Regions from separate parts of the Pantoea sp. YU22 genome, predicted to be linked through region 3. Evidence: predicted binding sites of a transcription regulator. Region 3 holds the regulator's gene; each other region holds the start of a gene.

Region 1 (5,173 bases), on a different contig from region 3:
CGTTCTCGCCGTGGCTGTTCACATCGAGACCTTCGCGCTCCTGCTCTTCCGGCACGCGCAGACCCACGATCATATCTGCCAGCTTAAAGCCGATAAAGGCGACCACCGCAGACCAGACGATAGTAATGGCGACGCTGTAGAGCTGCACCCATACCTGATGTCCCATGGTGACCCCTTCCGCATAACCGACGCCGCCCAGCGAAGAGGAGGTGAATACGCCGGTCAGAATACAGCCAATAATGCCGCACACGCCGTGCACGCCGAAGACGTCACAGGGATCGTCCACGCGCAGCATTTTCTTCAGCGAGGTTACGCCCCACAGCCCAGCCAGACCGCCCACCAGGCCGATAATCAACGCCCCGCCGACGCCTACATAGCCACAGGCTGGGGTAATGGCGACCAGACCGGCGATAAAACCTGAACAGGCGCCCAGCAGCGACGGTTTGCCGCGTACGGCCCACTCGCCGAAGGTCCAGGAGAGCACCGCGCCTGCGGTCGCTACTACGGTGTTCAGAAAAGCCAGCGCGGCGATCTCGTTAGCGGCAGAGGCCGAACCGGCGTTAAAGCCAAACCAGCCCACGTAAAGGATCGCCGTACCGGTGAAGACCATCGGCAGGTTATGCGGTTTAAACGCCTCTTTGCCGAAGCCCGCGCGCTTGCCTACCAGATAGGCGCCCACCAGTCCGGCAATAGCGGCGTTAATATGCACGACCGTACCGCCTGCGAAGTCCAGCGCGCCATCCTGCGCCAGGAAACCGCCCGCCCAGACCATATGCGCAATCGGCAGATAAGCCAGAGTGACCCAGACGCCGACAAAAATCAGCACGGCGGAGAAGCGAATACGCTCGGCGATAGCGCCGACGATCAGCCCCACGGTAATACAGGCGAACGACGCCTGGAATGCGACGTGGATATACTGATAGAAGGTGCCCATCACCGCCTTCAGCTCGATGTTTTTCAGCATCGCCCACTGGAAGCTGCCGAAAAAGGCGTTGCCTTCGCTGAACGCCAGCGAATAGCCATACACAATCCACAGCACGCAGACTAACGCAAAGGTCACCGCGACCTGCGTCAGCATAGAGAGAACGTTTTTGCCGCGGATCAGGCCGCCGTAAAAGAGTGCGATCCCTGGAACCGTCATAAACAGCACCAGTGCGGTGCAAATCATCATAAATGCGTTGTCGGCCTTATCCGCAACCGCCGGCGCGGGCGCAGCCATCGCCAGCGAGGGTAACAGGGCCAGGCTGATGAGGCCCAACAAGGTCAGTGCTTTATTCATTTTTTTCCATCCCATCAGATTACGTAGCCGAAATCAGAGCGCTGCTTCGTCGGTTTCACCGGTGCGAATACGAATAACGCGCTGAAGCTCAGCGACAAAAATTTTGCCGTCACCGATCTTGCCGGTGTAAGCCGCCTTGCTGATCACATCCACCACTTCGTCGAGCTGGTCGTCGGCAATAGCGACATCAATCTTGACCTTGGGCAGAAAGTTCACGCTGTATTCAGCGCCGCGATAGAGCTCTGCATGGCCTTTCTGACGGCCAAATCCTTTAACCTCAGAAACGGTCAGCCCCTGAATGCCGATAGAGGAGAGCGCTTCGCGCACATCCTCCAGTTTGAATGGTTTGATGACTACGGTAACCAGCTTCATTACATCCCCTCCGGGTAGTAGACAAGTGAGTCGCCTCAGACGTGCAGAGACAGAAGCAAAGGCTGTGCCAGGAATGAAAAAGCGTGCGCGGTGCGCCCTGAATGCAGCGCAGTATGGCTTAACGTGGCAGGAAAAAAGGACCGGGAGAGAAAAGCGAAACGAGATAACGACAGGGCTGCACTTCTTTGGTGCTTCGGGCCTCAAAGAAGTGCAGCGATACGGAACATTCTGATAAATGCGCGCAAAAAAGGTGCAATTTACTCGACGGAGGCGACGGCTGTGCCCGACACCAGTTCATCGCCCGCCTGCTGCAGCTGATACATTTGCCAGTATCGCCCCTGACGCGCCAGCAGCCCGACGTGATCGCCCTGCTCCACCACCTGACCGCGATGCAGCACCAGAATGGTATCGGCCTCGGTAATGGTCGACAGACGATGGGCGATGACCACCAGCGTGGTGTGCTGACGCAACGCGCGCAGGGTCTGCTGAATCGCCTGTTCGGTGCCGGAGTCGATATTGGCGGTCGCCTCGTCGAGGATGAGGATCTGCGGCATCTCTACCAGCACGCGCGCCAGCGCCAGCAGTTGCTTCTGTCCCACCGACAGATTGTTCCCCTGCTCGCCTAAACGCGTATGAATGCCGTCAGGCATATCGCGCGCCAGCGAGGCGAGCTGCACCTGTTCCAGTACCTGCCAGACCGCCTCTTCACTGATATCGCGGCCGAGGCGCACGTTAGCCAGCAAACTGTCCGCCAGCACCACAGGATCCTGCTGCACCATGGCAATGCCGCGACGCAGAGTCCGATGGCTGAGCTGGCTGACGGGACGATCGTCCAGCCTTATTTCGCCGCGTGTCGCCGGGTAATAGCCCATTAAAAGGCTGGCGAGGGTGCTTTTTCCGCTGCCGGTATGCCCTACCAGCGCGACGAAACTGCGCGCTGGCACGTCAAGATTGATATCGCTCAGCACGTCACGATCGCCGCGATAGGCGAAGCTCAGGTGACGCAGCGAGATACGTCCTGAACTCAGCGGGCGATCGTCATCGCCGTAATGCTGCTGCGTCGCGTCCATCAGCTCGAAAATGCGTTCGCCCGACACCACCGCCTGCTGCAGCATCGACTGTTGCGTCGTCAGTTCGATCAGCGGTTCGTTGAGACGACCAAGGTAGGTGATAAAGGCATAGAGCACACCGACCTCAAATATGCCCGGCGAGGAGAAGCTGAACAGCATCAGCAGACCGCAAAGGATCAGCGCGGAAAAGAGGCTAAGCAGCGGGCGCAGCAGAAAACCGTCCAGCCGCAGCGTCTGCATACGCGCCAGATAGTGCGAACGACTGGCTTCGTTCATACGCTCGCCGAAGCGCGCCTGCTGACGAAACTGCTGGATCACGCTCATGCCGTTGATCACTTCGTTAAAACCGTTGTTGATATCCGCCAGATAGCTGCGTACGCGGCGCGCAATCGGCGTGCTGTAGCGCTGATAAATCAACATCACCGTCAGCACCAGCGGAAAGATCACCATCGCCACCAGCGCCATGCGCCAGTCAAGGCTGAACATCGCCACCATCATCGCGCCGATCAGCGCCGCGCCGCGCAACACTGTCGCCACCACCGTGACGTAGAGATCTTTAATCACCTCGGTGTCGTTGGTAACGCGTGAAATAATCTGCCCGACCGGCTGGGTATCGAAGGCGCTGAGCGGCTGACGCAGCGCCGCGTCCATAACGTCGCTGCGCAGCCGCTGCACCACGCCGATCGCCGCGCGGTTAAACAGCAAAGCCTGAAAATAGTGCAGTCCCGCCGCCAGCAGCTGCAGCAAAATAAAGCTCACCACCAGCCCGGCGACGATGCCCCAGGGCATCCGGTGTTTCGCCACCAGGTTGTCGATAAAATAGCTGACCAGCACAGGTCCGGTCACCTCGGCCGCGGCGGCGATCCAGAGCATGCCGACCGCGAGGCCTAGCGACCGGCGCCATGGTTTGCCATAGGCGAGCAGCCGCTTCAGCGTCGGCCATAAGCGTTTAGACTTCGCCATCGGGCGCTCCTTTTGCTGATTCATCCTCATCCAGCGCCGCCTCAAGCTGCTGATAGCGATACATATCGCGATACCATCCCGGCTGCGCCGCCAGCGCATCGTGATCCCCGCGCTGGGCGACCACGCCCTGTTGCAGCACCAGAATTTCGCTCGCCTCCGCCAGCGCCGACAGACGATGCGCGCTGATGATCAGGGTGCGGCCCTGCCCCCAGCGGCGCAGGTTATGCAGGATGTCATGTTCGGTGCGGCCATCGACCGCCGACAGGGCATCGTCGAGGATCAGGATCTCCGCGTCGAGCAACAGCGCGCGCGCAATAGAGATACGCTGCTTCTGGCCGCCGGAAAGCATTACGCCGCGCTCGCCCACTTCAGTGTCATACCCCTGCGGCAGACGCAAAATATCCTCGTGCACGCAGGCCAGTTGCGCTGCGCGCTCGATCTCTTCCTGACTGGCGTCGGGCCTGCCCAGCGCGATATTGTTCGCCACGCTGTCAGAGAAGAGGAACGGCGTCTGGCTGACCACCGCCAGGCGGCTGCGCCAGCTGTCGATGCGCAGCTGCGTCAGCGGAATGTTGTGATAGCGGATCTCACCCTGTTCAATATCGAAATGGCGTTGCAGCAGGCTGAGCAGCGTGCTTTTTCCGCTGCCGGTCGGGCCGCACAGGCCGAGCATCTGGCCAGGTTTCAGCTCAAAGCTGAGGTTGCGCAGCACCGGCGCGACGCTGGCCGGATAGCGAAACTCGCGGATCGCCGCCTTTAGTACGCCAGGGTTCGCAGGCGGAACCTGCTCGCCATCTTCCACCGCGGGCGCTTCCGCCAGCAGCGCGCCGATGCGGCTCCAGGCGGCGCTGCCGCGCTCGACGATATTGAACATCCACGCCAGCGCCAGCATCGGCCAAATCATCAGGCCAAGATACATAACAAAGCTGGTAAGCTGACCAAGCGTCAGCCGATCGTGCCATACCATCCAGCTGCCGCCGCCGATCGCCAGCAGGTTCGAGAAGCCGATTGCGATATAGATCGTAGGGTCGAAGCGGGCGTCGACGCGCGCCACGCGCAGGTTTTTCTCGCCGGTATCGCGGGCAATCGCGGAAAACTGCTCGGACTGGTGCGACTCCAGGCCAAAAGCCTTAATCATACGGATGCTGGTCAGGCTCTCCTGCGTCTGATCGTTAAGGCTGGAAAAGGCCGCCTGCGCCAGCTTAAAACGGTCGTGCAGCTGGTTGCCGTAACGATGGATAAACAGCGCCATGATCGGCATCGGCACCAGCGACAGCAGCGTCAGTTGCCAGCTAATCTGCAGGCTCATCACCAGCAGCACCACGCAGCCCATTACCAGCGAATCCACCAGCGTCAGCACCCCTTCGCCGGCGGCGAATACCACGCGATCCACATCATTAGTGGCGCGCGCGATAAGATCGCCGGTGCGATGGCGCAGATAAAAAGCCGGGTGCTGGCGGCTGAGCTGACGGTAAAAATCTTCGCGCAG
Region 2 (5,173 bases), on a different contig from region 3:
GACTGATAGCGCGTTCAACCAGCGCCACGGCTTCATCAATATCAAAGGGCTTTGGCAGATAGTCGAACGCGCCTTGCTGATAAGCGCTTACCGCCGCATCCAGATCGGAGTGCGCTGTCATAATGATGACCGGCAGCATCGGATGACGCTGTTTAATCTGTTTCAGCAGCGCCAGCCCATCCATGCCCGGCATGCGGATATCTGACAGTAAAACGTCTGGGGTTTTGGTCGAGAGCGCGTCCAGCACCTCACTGGCGCTGTCGAACGTGGCACAGCTTAACCCGGCTCCAGTAAGCGCGCGTTCAAGCACCCAGCGGATGGAGCTATCGTCATCGACGATCCAGACTATCCCTCGTTGCATAGAAACCTCACTGGCGTATAGGCAGGTAAACCGAAAATTCGGTGTGTCCAGGCCAACTGTTAAATTCAATTTTTCCTGAATGCTGATCAATCAGGCTACGGGCGATAGAGAGACCCAGGCCGGTGCCGCCTTCGCGTCCACTCACCATTGGGTAGAACAGCGTATCCTGTAGCTGGGCCGGAATACCCGGGCCGTCATCCTCAACGTCGATGCGCGCCGCCAGCCGGTAGCGCGTGCCGTGCAGCGTGAGCTGAAAGGCGGTGCGGGTGCGCAAAATAATAGTGCCGCCATCTTTGCCCAGCGCCTGCAGCGCGTTGCGCACCACATTCAGCAACACCTGCTCAATCTGATCGGGATCGTGTGGCAGCTCCGGCAGGCTGGGATCGTAATCGCGCACCAGCGCGACATTTTCCGGCAGCTCCATCGACACCAGATTTACTACGCGCTCCGCTACCTGATGAATGCTCTGCGTAATATGCATGCCAGGCTGCTGCGGGCCGAGCAGTCGATCGACCAGGTTACGCAGGCGGTCCGCCTGCTCGATAATGACTTTGGTGTATTCGTTTAGCGACGGATCGGGCAGGGCACGAGATAACAGCTGCGCCGCGCCGCGTAGTCCGCCGAGCGGATTTTTAATTTCATGCGCGAGTCCACGCACCAAATCGCGCGCCGCGACCTGCTGCGCATGCTGAAGCTGCTCCTGGCTGAGACGGCGCTGGTTATCCATCGGCGCCATCTCCAGCAGAATAAAGCTGTCCGGCAGCCGTTGCGCCGTCAGCGCCATTACATGCGCGCGGCCATCGACCACCAAAGTCACTTCGCTGTCGGTAAAACCCTGGCCAGCCTCCAGATTCTCGCGCATTACCTCGATATTCAGCGAAAAGTAACCCGTCAGGTCGGGCAACGGCGTGCCGAACAGTTTGCGTGAGCTTTGCGCCAGTAACTGCTGCGCCGCCGGATTGGCATAGTGAATGACCAGTTCGTCGTCCACCAGCAGGATACTGTTTATCAAAGAGTTGAGAATTTGCCCCGCGTCGGGCAGGGAGCCAGTTGCCATACAGCGTTCCTCTGCACTAATTCAGTGCATTATACTCTTCCGCGCCTGTTTCCAGACGGCTGAACGATGATTTCGCGGCGAAAAAAGCCCATCCGGAGATGGGCTAAAGTTTCCACGGCAACAAAAATCTTCTGCGCCTTGCGCGTCGCCGCTGCGTTAGCAGCCTCGGGATCTTTCCTGTTGCCACCTGGAGCGGCAACGCGACCTGTGCAGAATAAAGATTAAACGCTGTAGTACAGTTCGAACTCAACCGGGTGCGGCGTCATGCGAACGCGATCGTTCTCAACTTTACGCAGTTCGATATAGGCATCGATGGCATCGTCAGTGAATACGCCGCCGCGGGTCAGGAACTCGCGATCTTCGTTCAGCGCGTTCAGCGCTTCTTCCAGCGAACCTGCAACTTTTGGAATCTCCGCCTCTTCTTCCGGCGGCAGATCGTACAGGTTTTTATCCATCGCATCGCCCGGGTGGATCTTATTGATCACGCCGTCCAGGCCAGCCATCAGCAGCGCGGTGAACGCCAGGTACGGGTTAGCGGCCGGATCCGGGAAGCGTGCTTCGATACGACGCGCTTTCGGGCTGGCAACAACCGGGATACGGATAGAGGCGGAGCGGTTACGGGCAGAGTAAGCCAGCATAACCGGCGCTTCGTAGCCAGGTACCAGACGCTTATAGGAGTTGGTGGTCGGGTTCGCCAGGGCGTTGATCGCTTTTGCGTGCTTAATGATACCGCCGATGTAGAACAGCGCGGTTTCAGACAGGCCGCCGTATTTGTCGCCTGCGAACAGGTTTACGCCGCCTTTAGAGAGCGACATATGGCAGTGCATGCCAGAACCGTTATCGCCGAACATCGGCTTCGGCATAAAGGTCGCGGTTTTACCGTAGGCGTGCGCGACGTTATGCACGACATATTTGTAGATCTGAATTTCGTCCGCTTTTTTGGTCATGGTGTTGAAGCGGGTCGCCACTTCGTTCTGACCTGCGGTCGCTACTTCGTGGTGGTGCGCTTCAACAACCAGGCCCATCTGTTCCATGGTCAGACACATGGCGGAGCGGATGTCCTGCGAAGAGTCGACCGGCGGAACCGGGAAGTAGCCGCCTTTCAGACCAGGACGGTGGCCTTTGTTGCCGCCTTCGTACTCTTTGCCGGTGTTCCAGGCCGCTTCGATATCATCGATAGCGACATGCGAGCCGGAGGTAGAAGAGCCGAAACGAATATCGTCGAACAGGAAGAATTCCGGCTCCGGTCCAAAGAGTACGGTGTCGGCGATGCCGGAAGAGCGCAGATACTCTTCAGCGCGTTTGGCGATGGAGCGCGGGTCGCGATCGTAGCCCTGCATTGTGCCTGGCTCGAGGATGTCACAACGGATGATCAGCGTCGGGTCTTCGAAGAACGGGTCCAGTACCGCAGTCGTTGCGTCCGGCATCAGCACCATGTCTGATTCGTTAATGCCTTTCCAGCCGCCGATAGAGGAGCCATCAAACATTTTGCCTTCTTCGAAAAAGTCAGCGTTAACCTGGTGAGCAGGGATAGTAACGTGCTGTTCTTTACCTTTGGTATCGGTAAAACGCAGGTCAACAAACTTAACTTCGTGCTCGTTCATCATCGAGAGAACGTGTTCAGCGGACATACTCAACTCTCCTGGAAAGGGTCATTATCATCGTGGTGAGTGGCTGCGTCGTCTGAATTCCAGTGTGTCTGACCGCCATTCCCAACCAACCGATCTCGGCAAGCTCTGCAACTGTCGTGCAACTGCTGTTTTCGCTTAAAAAAGATAAAGCGAATTTTATGCCAACTTTTTTCAAAGCGACTAAATTGGGCCTGTGCGCACTCTTTTGTTGCCGGGGAGATGCACCAGTCTGACTTTTTTGCACCAAAAGCGTGCTTTGCCGGCAAATTTAAGCACCAATATGGTGCATTACTCCAACTTAGTGCATTAAGTGCACCGCAGCCAGCGCAAATTTCCGTCAGTGCAATAAACTTCAGGTGAGAAGTGTGATCGTGTTCAGTATCCCGCTTAATCCGTGTACAATAGCGCGCTATTTCTAATGCCTGAGGCAAAGTTGTGATCGAAAATTTGCGTAACATCGCCATCATCGCGCACGTAGACCATGGTAAGACCACCCTGGTTGATAAACTGCTGCAACAGTCCGGTACCTTTGACGCGCGTACCGAAGCGACTGAGCGTGTGATGGACTCCAACGATTTGGAGAAAGAGCGTGGGATTACCATCCTCGCTAAAAACACCGCCATCAAATGGAATGACTACCGTATCAACATCGTTGATACCCCAGGACACGCCGACTTTGGCGGTGAGGTAGAGCGCGTCATGTCCATGGTGGATTCGGTGCTGTTGGTTGTCGATGCGATGGATGGCCCTATGCCGCAAACCCGCTTCGTGACCAAAAAAGCCTTTGCCCATGGTTTGAAGCCGATCGTTGTCATCAACAAGATTGACCGTCCGGGCGCGCGTCCTGACTGGGTTGTTGACCAGGTGTTTGACCTGTTCGTCAACCTGGACGCAACCGACGAGCAGCTTGATTTCCCGATTATTTACGCGTCTGCGCTGCAGGGCATCGCCGGTCTGGATCACACCGACATGGCTGAAGATATGACCCCGCTTTATCAGGCGATCGTTGAGCACGTTTCTCCGCCGCAGGTTGAAGTTGACGCGCCGCTGCAGATGCAGATTTCGCAGCTGGACTACAACAACTACCTGGGCGTGATCGGCATCGGCCGCATCAAGCGCGGTAAAATCAAGCCGAACCAGCAGGTTACTGTTGTCGACAGCGAAGGCAAAACGCGCAACGGTAAAGTTGGCAAAGTGCTGGGTCACCTCGGCCTGGAGCGTATCGATACTGACCTGGCGGAAGCGGGCGATATCGTGGCGATCACTGGTCTGGGCGAGCTGAACATCTCCGATACTATCTGCGATCCGCAGAATGTAGAGGCGCTGCCGGCGCTGAGCGTCGATGAGCCGACCGTAACCATGTTCTTCAACGTCAACACCTCGCCGTTCTGCGGTCAGGAAGGCAAGTATGTGACCTCGCGTCAGATCCTTGAGCGCCTGAACAAAGAGCTGGTGCACAACGTTGCGCTGCGCGTTGAAGAGACTGAAGATGCGGACGCGTTCCGCGTATCCGGCCGTGGCGAACTGCACCTGTCGGTGCTGATCGAAAACATGCGTCGCGAAGGCTTCGAGCTGGCGGTATCCCGTCCGAAAGTTATCTTCCGTGAAATCGACGGCCGTAAACAAGAGCCGTTCGAGAACGTTACGCTGGATATCGAAGAGAACAATCAGGGCGCGGTTATGCAAGCCATGGGCGAGCGTAAAGGCGATCTGAAAAACATGGATCCGGATGGTAAAGGTCGCGTGCGTCTTGACTACGTTATCCCGAGCCGTGGTCTCATCGGCTTCCGTAACGAATTCATGACCATGACTTCAGGTACCGGTCTGCTTTACTCCACCTTCAGCCACTACGACGACATTCGTCCGGGCGAAGTGGGCCAGCGTCAGAACGGCGTGCTGATCTCTAACGGTCAGGGTAAAGCGGTAGCCTTCGCCCTGTTCGGTCTGCAGGATCGCGGCAAGCTGTTCCTGGGTCACGGCGCAGAAGTCTATGAAGGCCAGATCATCGGTATTCACAGCCGTTCTAACGACCTGACCGTTAACTGCCTGACCGGTAAGAAGCTGACCAACATGCGTGCTTCCGGTACGGATGAAGCGACTACGCTGGTGCCGCCGGTGAAGATG
Region 3 (5,173 bases):
GGTCCCGGCCTCATTACGCAGCAGAACCTCAGCGTTAAAGCTCTGCACCAGTTCAAACAGCTTCATGGCCGGACGCGCATGCATGCCCAGCTTATTTTTAATTTCTACAGTTTGTTTGACGGTCATGATTTGCGTTTTTCCAGCGTGCGATGGCGAGACTGTACGTTTTTGCCGCGTGAGCGGAAGTAGTCCGCCAGCTGCTCAGCGATATAAACCGAACGGTGTTTACCGCCCGTACAACCGATAGCGACGGTGAGATAGCTGCGGTTGTTGGTTTCCAGCATCGGCAGCCACAGCTCGAGGTAGCTGCGCGTCTGGTAGATAAAGTTGTGCACTTCGGTATGGCGATCGAGAAACGCCGCTACGGGGCGATCGAGGCCGGTCATTGGGCGCAGCTTGGGATCCCAGTGCGGGTTAGGCAGAAAGCGCACGTCGAAAACGTAGTCGGCATCGATAGGGATGCCATGCTTGAAGCCAAATGATTCAAACACCATCGTCAGCTCGCGTTCGCGCTTGCCCAGCAGCCGCGTGCGCAGCATCTCCGCCAGCTCGTGAACCGACATCTCAGACGTATCGATAATCAAATCGGCCCGTGAGCGCAGCGGCTCCAGCAGATCGTTCTCTTCGTCGATAGCGCTTTCCAGCGACAGGTTTTTACTGGAGAGCGGATGCAGGCGGCGCGTGTCGCTGTAGCGGCGGATCAGCGTATTGCGATCGGCGTCCAGAAACAGCAGCTGCGGTGAAAAGGCGTCCGGCAGATTGTTCAGCGCATTTTCAAAAATTTCCGGCGACTCCGGCATGTTGCGCACGTCGATGCTGACGGCAGCCGAAATATTACGCTCCACCAGCGAGTTCGCCAGCTCGGGCAACAGCACCACGGGCAGGTTATCGACGCAGTAGAAACCCATATCTTCAAGCGCGCGTAGCGCCACCGATTTTCCTGAGCCTGACCGACCGCTAACGATCATCAGCACCATGACCTTCTCTCCCGTTTTAAACCGGCACGCACGCCGGTAAAAGCGCAGCGCGCGTTACTGCTCCTCTGGAGCTTCTGTAATAATGGCGTAGAGTTCTTCATCGCTTTGTGCCGCGCGCAGGCGGCGACACACGGTCTTGTCCGCCAGACGTTTCGCGACCAGAGACAGGGTGTGCAGGTGGGTTTTGCACTGGTCCGCGGGCACCAGCAGCGCAAACAGCAGATCAACCGGCTGGTTGTCCACCGCGTCGAATGCGATAGGCTGGTCAAGGCTGATAAAGACGCCTACGGCGCGCAGCGTGTCCTCTTCCAGCTTGCCGTGCGGAATAGCGATACCGTTGCCGATACCGGTACTGCCCATGCGCTCACGGGTCAGGATCGCTTCAAACAGCGTTTGATGCGGCAGATTAAGCTGCTTCGCTGCCAGTTCGCTGATAATTTCCAGCGCGCGCTTTTTACTCTGGCAGTGTACGCCGTTGCGCGTACAGTCCGGCGTCAGCACGGTGCTCAGTTCCAGTGTCAGATCGTTGTTCATTGTCGTTTCACTTGCGAGTTCACAGAGCCGCGGGCCTGCCGCGCTTAACGACCGCGCGGTATCCCGTGGCGCTTGCACAGATGGCAAAACGGGGCGGTAAATCCGCCCCATCCAGACCGCCCTGAGCGCGCGGCGCGCGCTCTGCAAGCGTGAAGGTTAGTGTTTTTTCAGTTTGTCTTTATGCCGGGTTAGCTGACGGGCGAGTTTATCGACCAGCCCGTCAAGCGCCGCATACATATCTTCCGCTTCCGCCGTGGCGTGCAGCTCGCCGCCGTTGACATGCAAGGTCGCTTCCGCAACCTGGGTGACCTTTTCCACTTTCAGAACAATATAAACCTGATTGATACGATCGAAATAGTGTTCCAGTTTGGCAAATTTGTTGCTGATGAATTCACGCAGCGCTTCGGTGATTTCAACATTTTGCCCAGTGAGGTTTAGCTGCATAGGTCTTCCTTCTCATTTCTGTCAAACCAGCTGTTTACGCTGGTTGGAGGGCGGGATAGATAAAGACTCGCGATATTTAGCGACGGTTCGGCGCGCCACCATGATGCCTTGTTCAGATAACATGGAGGTAAGCTTACTGTCACTCAAGGGTTTAGCGGGATTCTCCGCCGAGATTAATTTTTTCACCAGCGCGCGGATAGCCGTTGAGGAGGCTTCGCCGCCGCCTTCGGTATTGACGTGGCTGGAGAAAAAATATTTAAGTTCAAAGATGCCGCGCGGGCTGTGCAGATATTTCTGCGTGGTCACGCGCGAAATGGTGGACTCATGCATATCGACGGCCTGCGCGATATCCGCCAGCACCATCGGACGCATAAATTCTTCGCCCTGCTCGAAAAAAGCCTGCTGCTGCTCAACGATGCAGCGCGTTACTTTCAGCAGCGTATCGTTGCGGCTTTCCAGGCTTTTAATCAGCCATCGCGCCTCCTGCAGGTTGCTGCGGATAAACTGGCTGTCGCTGTCGTTACGCGCGGCGCCGCCCATGGCGGCGTAGTGTTGATTGATCTTCAGACGCGGCACGCTGTCGGCATTCAGTTCAACCGTCCAGCGCGTGCCGATCTTGCGTACCAGCACGTCGGGAATGACATATTCCGGCTCGCCGGTCTGTACCGACTGGCCAGGACGCGGATCCAGCGACTGGATCAGCAGCATCGCCTCTTTCAGCACATCTTCTTTGAAACGGGTTACGCGCATCAGGCTGCGGAAATCGTGGTTAGCCAGCAGATCGAGGTGGTTGCTGACAATCAGGCGCGCTTCGGCCAGCATTGGCGTGGTCGGCGCAAACTGAGAAAGCTGCACCAGCAGGCAGTCGCGCAGATCGCGCGCGCCGACGCCGACGGGATCGAAGCGCTGAATGCGCTTCAGCACCGCCTCGACTTCATCCAGCCCCAGTTCGTCATTACCCATGCTGTCGAGGATCTCGTCAAGCGAAACGGTAAGGTATCCGGTATCGTCGATAGCATCGACGATCGAGGTGGCGATAGCGCGATCGGTATCGGTGAAAGGGGTCAGATCCACCTGCCACATCAGGTAATCCTGCAGCGACTGGGTCGTTTCGCCCTGATAGATCGGCAGCTCGTCATCCTGATAGTCAGTGCCGGTGCCGGAAGGCGTGCCTGCGGTGTACATTTCGTCCCAGGTGGCGTCGAGCGGCAGATCGTCCGGCATCTCTTTCTGTTCAAGCGCCTCGCGCGTGTCCAGCACCTCATCTTCCTGATAGTCGCGGCTGTCGATCTCTTCATGCACTTCAGCCTGCTCCAGCAGCGGATTGCTCTCCAGCGCCAGCTGCAGCTCTTGCTGCAGCTCAAGCGTAGAGAGCTGCAGCAGCCGGATTGCCTGCTGCAACTGCGGAGTCATTGCCAGCTGTTGGCTGAACCTGAGTTGCAAACCTTGCTTCATATTCAGGACGGAATTTCCTAAGCAAACATCGTATTAACGACACCTTATCAGAGTCTGAACTCTTCGCCCAAATAAACCCGTTTAACCTGCTCATCTGCAAGAATTTCGTTCGGCGTGCCGTGAGCGATAAGGCGCCCCTGGCTGACGATATAAGCGCGTTCGCAAACCGCCAGGGTTTCACGCACGTTGTGGTCGGTGATCAATACGCCGAGGCCGCTGTCGCGCAGGTGCTCGATGATCTTTTTGATGTCGATAACCGAGATGGGATCGACGCCGGCAAAAGGCTCATCAAGCAGGATAAATTTAGGGTTAGCGGCCAGCGCGCGGGCAATTTCTACGCGGCGGCGTTCGCCGCCCGACAGCGCCTGACCCATGCTGTCGCGCAGATGGGCGATATGAAACTCATCCATCAGCTCGTTGGCGCGATCCTGGCGCTGCTCTTCGGTAAGATCGTCGCGGATTTGCAGTACCGCCATCAGGTTGTCATAGACGCTCAGGCGGCGGAAAATCGACGCTTCCTGCGGCAGATAGCCGATACCGCGCCGCGCGCGCGCGTGCAGCGGCAGAATGCTGATATCTTCCTGGTCGATCACGATGCGGCCAGCGTCGCGCGGCACGATGCCGACGACCATATAGAAGGTGGTGGTCTTACCCGCGCCGTTGGGGCCGAGCAGGCCGACGATCTCGCCGGATTTCACCTGCAGGCTGACATCTTCCACCACGCGACGGCCTTTATAGGCCTTCGCCAGGTTTTCTGCGATTAATGTGGCCATAGCGATCAGTTACTCTTTTTCGGGCTGTTAGCGTTCTTGTCCTGCAGCTGCGACGGCACCAGCACGGTGGTGACGCGTTTGCTCTGGCCCTGGCTGTAGGCCTGCATTTTCTGCTCTTTGACCAGATAGGTGATGCGGTCGCCTTTAATATTGCTGTCCTGCTGCTCAATGTAGGCGTTGCCGGTCAGCTCAACGAAATCTTTCGCCAGCTCATAGTGCAGTTTGGCGGCGTGGCCCTGAACCGGCTTGCCGCTGTCCTGCATCTGATAGAAGGTGGCAGGATTGCCGTAGGCATCGACGATGGTTTTGTTGCTGTCGCCGCCGGGACGCGTCACCACCACTTTATCGGCGGTGATTTTGATCGTTCCCTGGGTCACGATGACGTTGCCGGTAAAGGTCGCCACATTGCCTTGCAGGTCAAGCGCCTGGTTCTCGGAATCGATGTTGACGGGTTTGTCCGAGTCGCCGGTCACCGCCAGCGCGGGCAAACTGGCCGCCAGCAGCGCGCCGACCAGGAAAAACTTAAGGCTGTTGTTGTGCATTTTGGATTTCATAATAAGTTTTGACCTTTTCAATCAACTCGGCGTTTTTCGTCCGTAAATTTCCGCGCATCTTCATGCCGGTAGAGTTAAAACCGCGCCCGAATAAGGTCACCTGATCGTCGGACGTCACATCCTGCGAGACGAGGTTGACCTGCGCGTTGTCAGTTTTGATGCGCTGAAGCTGCGAATCCTGCGTCAGGGTATTCACCTCGACATGGCCATACAGATACAGCATACGATCTTTCGTTAATTTGGCTTTATCGGCGCGCACGGACCAGGTCGGCACCTTATTTTCGTCGTAGGTGGTCATGACCGGTTTATCGAACCAGCTCACCTCATCCGCCGAGAAATAGGTCACTTTTTCCGACACCAGTTTGTAGGCCAGCGCCCCTTGCGGGTTGTAGACCACGGTATTCGAATTCGCGCTGGTATAGGTCGGCTCCTGATC

What was found. The regulator sigma-54, encoded in region 3, starts transcription at its own class of promoters, with help from an activator protein. The targets are predictions, from matches to a motif close to GTTGGCACANNTTTCGCTNT.
Region 1: glnK (P-II family nitrogen regulator) is a predicted target of sigma-54. The motif match lies at 1,704-1,723, and genes of this name have one in related genera.
Region 2: glnA (glutamate--ammonia ligase) is a predicted target of sigma-54. The motif match lies at 3,196-3,215, and genes of this name have one in related genera.

The regions. Positions count from the first base shown of each region.
Region 1 covers NZ_RYDU01000003.1:213,394-218,566, reverse strand. The annotation lists gene amtB (ammonium transporter AmtB) at 1-1,279, opposite strand, end outside; gene glnK (P-II family nitrogen regulator) at 1,313-1,651, opposite strand; gene EKL29_RS07660 (SmdB family multidrug efflux ABC transporter permease/ATP-binding protein) at 1,909-3,684, opposite strand; gene EKL29_RS07655 (SmdA family multidrug ABC transporter permease/ATP-binding protein) at 3,671-5,173, opposite strand, start outside.
Region 2 covers NZ_RYDU01000013.1:111,936-117,108, reverse strand. The annotation lists gene glnG (nitrogen regulation protein NR(I)) at 1-361, opposite strand, end outside; gene glnL (nitrogen regulation protein NR(II)) at 369-1,418, opposite strand; gene glnA (glutamate--ammonia ligase) at 1,640-3,049, opposite strand; gene typA (ribosome-dependent GTPase TypA) at 3,485-5,173, shown strand, end outside.
Region 3 covers NZ_RYDU01000002.1:325,184-330,356, reverse strand. The annotation lists gene npr (PTS phosphocarrier protein NPr) at 1-126, opposite strand, end outside; gene rapZ (RNase adapter RapZ) at 123-977, opposite strand; gene ptsN (PTS IIA-like nitrogen regulatory protein PtsN) at 1,032-1,511, opposite strand; gene hpf (ribosome hibernation promoting factor) at 1,668-1,955, opposite strand; gene rpoN (RNA polymerase factor sigma-54) at 1,977-3,410, opposite strand; gene lptB (LPS export ABC transporter ATP-binding protein) at 3,458-4,183, opposite strand; gene lptA (lipopolysaccharide ABC transporter substrate-binding protein LptA) at 4,189-4,737, opposite strand; gene lptC (LPS export ABC transporter periplasmic protein LptC) at 4,706-5,173, opposite strand, start outside.